DNA from 2 places in the Paenibacillus sp. P13VS genome. Region 2 is predicted to be linked to the other one. Evidence: riboswitches for the same ligand, from Rfam matches in the RefSeq annotation. Region 2 holds a riboswitch; the other holds the start of a gene.
What was found. Region 2 has a riboswitch for glycine ahead of gcvT (glycine cleavage system aminomethyltransferase GcvT). Riboswitches for the same ligand answer to the same signal wherever they lie in the genome.

Region 1 (2,403 bases), on a different contig from region 2:
CTGGTTCCTGCTGAGCGGCGCAAGCGATTCAATTCCCTGCAGGCAATGATCAGTTCAGGTGCTTTTATTACCGGTCCGGCCATAGCCGGAGTCATGTTGATCTATCTGTCTCCTGTAGCGGCGATCTATGCCAATGCAGCTTCCTTTGTGGTGTCGGCGCTCGTCCTGATGTTACTGCCAAGGCTGGGCACTGGAGAGCAGACCGGCGGCAGGACAAGGCTAACCCCTCGTCTGATCGCCCAGGATTGGCGAGCGGTCATGCTATTCAGTCGCCAAGCAGGATATGTGGTGGGCATCTATGCCTTGTTCCAGATTATTCTTGTTATCGGCATGTCGCTGGATGCACAGGAAGTGGTGTTTATCCGTCAAGTCATGAACCTGTCCGAGTCACAGTATGGCGCATTGATGAGTGTTACTGGAGCTGGATACATGGCGGGTTCTCTGCTGGTGTGGTTGTTCGCCAAACATTTGTCCATCCGTCACATGATGGGCGGGGGCGTGCTCTTGGTCGCGCTTGGCTATTTCCTGTTCGCTCGTTCGTTTTCGTTCGAGCTTGCCGCATTCGCCTTTATTCTGCTTGGGTTGTGTTCGGCGCCGGCAAACACGGGACTGGTCACCTTTTATCAGAATAATATACCGGTAGACTTGATGGGGCGAATGAGCAGCGTACTTGGACTCATGCTGAGCGCATTGCAGGTCATTTCGATTTTGGTCATGGGTGTAGTTGCCGAAGTGATCTCTCTTCGAACGGTATATACGGTCGTTTCGGCCGTTCTGATGCTCGGTGCCCTTCTGTTGTGGCTTACGAGCTGGCTTCCTTCAAGACAGTCATATTATAAGGATCACAGCTCATCATCAAAATCTCTCCATAGCTAGTCTATATCCTATTGAAAACTGAACGATTCCGTGGAAGGCTGCATATAATATTAGTGGAATTTTGCCAAGATGATAATGATGCGTTACTTTTGTTGACATTACGTGTGTTGCATATTAATCTGTTATATGAATGATCAATCTCATAAGTACAACGTTTGATATGTGTTCAAGCGAATATATACGATACAGCGGATGAAAACGAGCGGGAGAGACCTGGGTAGGCCAATGGTTTCAGTAGGCTGCCAGGCACCGAAGGAGCAAGCTGCTGCGCACCCGGCGCAGGTGGTTAATCTCTCAGGTAAATGTACCATCGTTGGACGCAGCTCTGGAGAGTGCGCGAATGCGCCACCCAAGGGGTATATGATGAGAAGGGTACCCCATGGGGCGGCCTCTGATCATGAAACTCTCAGGTAACGAGGACAGAGAGAGGGCCTAAGGCCTTCTACTGTCCTTTTTTGATGTCATCATTCAGTAATTAAGGAACATTATGGTGCATGTCTGGATGGATATGACAATATGGAGGGGTGCAGGATGCGATTTAAAGATGTTTTTTCAATTATTGGTCCGTCGATGACGGGCCCTTCAAGTTCACATACAGCTGGGGCAGCGAGACTGGGGAGAATTGCAAGGCAGTGGCTGGGGTGTACGCCTGAACGTGCCAAGCTGACACTGTACGGCTCATTTGCCGATACGTATCAAGGTCACGGTACGGATCTGGCGTTAATTGGTGGTTTGCTTGACTATGTCACGGATGATCCGCGGATACCAGACGCCGAGAAATATGCTGAAGAAGCGGGCATGGAGGTGGAGTTCTACACGAGTGGACTGCCTGCTCCGCATCCGAATACGGTCAAAATTGAATTGTGGCACGGTGAGCGTCAATGTTCACTCGTTGGTGCTTCGATTGGCGGCGGCAGTGTGTCGGTGCATGCGCTTAATGATTTTCGGGTACAGATCAGTGGGGAATTCCCCACACTCGTTCTGCGTCATGCGGACAAGGCAGGGGTGCTTGCTTCCGTGACGTCTACAATAAGCTCCTCAGGGGTTAACATCGGTTATATGCAGGTAGACCGGAAAGCCCGGGATGGAGAAGCGCTAACAGCGATGGAAATGGACGGAGCACCAAGTGCCGAGATGCTGGAACGCCTGCGTTCACTGGATCATGTGCTGGATATTCGCGTCATTGATTTGAAGAGAGGGGTTGATTCGGATGCGGTTTAAGCACTTGCATGAGCTGAATACAATCTGTACGGCTGAATCCAAAACCATTGCCCGGCTAATGATCGAGGAGCAGGTTCAGGAGACGAATACGCCGGAAGCTGACGTTGTGCGGCAGATGTCGGAATATTATCAGGTGATGAAAGAGGCTGTACGGAAAGGGCTGACGGAGGACACCACTTCGCGCAGTGGCTTGACTGGCGGAGACGGCAAAAAGATGGCCGAATATATTCGCCAGGGCGAGACGTGCTCAGGTGACGCTTCCGCACTGGCAATGGCCTATGCCCTGTGTGTATCTGAAGTCAACGC
Region 2 (2,403 bases):
TCACCTTCAACACGAATCTCGATCATCCAGCCTTCTTCGTAAGGCGAACTGTTGACGAGTTCAGGTGCATCCTGCAGTGCTTCATTCACAGCAATAATCGAACCGCTTACCGGAGAAAACAAATCCGAAACCGTCTTCACGGATTCAATCGTACCAATGCTGTCTTCTGCTTTTACATCCGATTCAAGGTCAGGCAATTCCACAAACACAATGTCACCCAGCTGATGCTGCGCGAACTCGGTAATGCCGATCCGTACAGTATCCTCCCCTACGGTTTGCACCCACTCGTGCTCTTCACTGTACAGGAAATCACTTTTCAATTCGCTCATCGATATCCGCCTCGCTTTTCATTAATGAGTGCATGCGTCCTTCGGCCAACCTTTTTCCCAGAACATAGCGTAAGATATTTTGGATTGAAATGTCAAGATACCTCACAAATTATTTGATTTTTGATGATTACCGCCTGTAACGCAAACACCCTCACTCTACATATAATGGGTAATATTAGAATAGTAAGCGCACTCTTTTTATATACACGAACAATAAGTTAAGATCACTAAATATTATTCGGTTTTTTATCAATTTCTGTGATATCGTTCTTGACATCGATAGGGGATTCACGTTTTAATGAGAGAGTAAATGTTAATCGTTGTGTGCATCACCCGCGGATGAATGTAAAGGGAGAGATTACCCGTGACGCCCAACTCTTGGATGCATGCGGTAACGCCGAAGGAGTAAACCACCCGACAAGCGGGAGGTGAATCTCTCAGGCAAAAGGACTTTTACGGGACGCAACTCTGGAGAGCATCTATTCGCCCGGTAGGGGCGTTTTGATCACCCAAGGGGAAACCTGCTGCAACCTATTGGCGGGGTAACTCTCAGGTACCAAGGACAGAGCCTAAGAATACAGCGTGCTTCTGGCATGCCGGTTCTTTGGCCTGTCCTTTTCCTTTTTCCCAAAAAAAACGAAATTCAGGATCGAACCGGCGCTGTCATTAGCAGCCTTAACCATACTTATCCAAGAAAAGAATGCATCATTCATGTTATACACTCGGCCCGGTAGCGGCCATAACGAGGTGATTTGATGTCCGATTTGCTTAGAACTCCACTTTATCCACTTTATCAGCAATATGAAGGTGTACGGTGCATCGATTTTGGAGGCTGGGAGCTTCCGGTGCAATTCATTGGAATTCAGAAGGAACATGAAGCGGTGCGCGAACGGGCTGGACTGTTCGATGTATCCCACATGGGTGAATTCACGGTGCAGGGTGAACAGGCCGAAGCATTTTTGCAGAAACTGACGACCAACGACGTAACTACACTGGTTCCCGGCCAGGCACAATACACATTAATGTGTTACCCGGACGGTGGCCTAGTGGACGATCTGCTCGTATACAAGCTGGAAGATCATCATTATATGCTCGTCGTGAATGCCTCCAATATCGACAAGGACTGGGCATGGCTGCAGGAACACATGGTCCCTGGGGTGAGCATGACGAATGACTCCGCGGAAACAGCTCTGCTGGCTCTACAGGGCCCGCTTGCTGCAGACATCATCGGAAAAGTTACAGATACCGACGTATCTGTAATCGAGCCTTTCCGTTTTGTACAGAATGCTGAGGTCTGTGGTGTAAAACTGCTGCTGTCCCGCACCGGTTATACCGGAGAAGACGGCTTCGAACTATACGTACAGGCAGATCAGGCCCCTGCGGTCTGGAACGGATTGATGGAGGCGGGAGCTGACCACGGACTGGTTCCGGCTGGACTTGGTGCACGGGATACCCTTCGATTCGAAGCGAAACTGCCCCTCTACGGACAGGAATTATCGCCGACCATTTCACCGCTGGAAGCAGGCGTTGGCATGTTTGTGAAGCTGAATGCCGGACCTTTTATCGGACACGAAGCGTTATTGCAGCAAAAGAATGATGGACCTGCCCGCAAACTCGTCGGCATTGAAGTACTGGAACGCGGGATTCCACGTCCCCACTATCCCATCTACGCCGAAGGCGTGCAGATCGGGGAAGTAACAACCGGTACACAGTCCCCTACGCTGAAGCGCAATCTGGGGCTCGCCTTGATTAACAGCCAATATGCTGCACTCGGCACCCCGCTCGAGATTGAGATTCGCGGCAAAAAGCTGAAAGCCGAAGTTGTGAAGACCCCTTTTCATAAACGGACACGTACGTCAAAGACACCTACCCAAGGAGCTGAGCAAGCATGAGCAAGCACCGCTATATTCCCATGACTGAACAGGATCAGAGCGCCATGCTCGCAACCATCGGTGTGGACACGATTGAAGATCTGTTCCAGGACATTCCGCAGGAGATTCGTTATCAAGGCGAGCTGCCTGTCTCCTCCAAACTGGATGAATACGCACTGACGCGTCATATGTCCAAGCAAGCC

Region 1: another riboswitch for glycine. It lies ahead of sdaAB (L-serine ammonia-lyase, iron-sulfur-dependent subunit beta); the one in region 2 lies ahead of gcvT (glycine cleavage system aminomethyltransferase GcvT).

What each region holds. Positions count from the first base shown of each region.
Region 1 is NZ_WYEV01000011.1:16,558-18,960, reverse strand. Features, by position in the region: gene GUA98_RS23105 (MFS transporter) at 1-876, shown strand, start outside; glycine riboswitch at 1,070-1,195, shown strand; gene sdaAB (L-serine ammonia-lyase, iron-sulfur-dependent subunit beta) at 1,408-2,097, shown strand; gene sdaAA (L-serine ammonia-lyase, iron-sulfur-dependent, subunit alpha) at 2,087-2,403, shown strand, end outside.
Region 2 is NZ_WYEV01000012.1:88,227-90,629, reverse strand. Features, by position in the region: gene gcvH (glycine cleavage system protein GcvH) at 1-329, opposite strand, end outside; glycine riboswitch at 669-792, shown strand; gene gcvT (glycine cleavage system aminomethyltransferase GcvT) at 1,085-2,221, shown strand; gene gcvPA (aminomethyl-transferring glycine dehydrogenase subunit GcvPA) at 2,218-2,403, shown strand, end outside.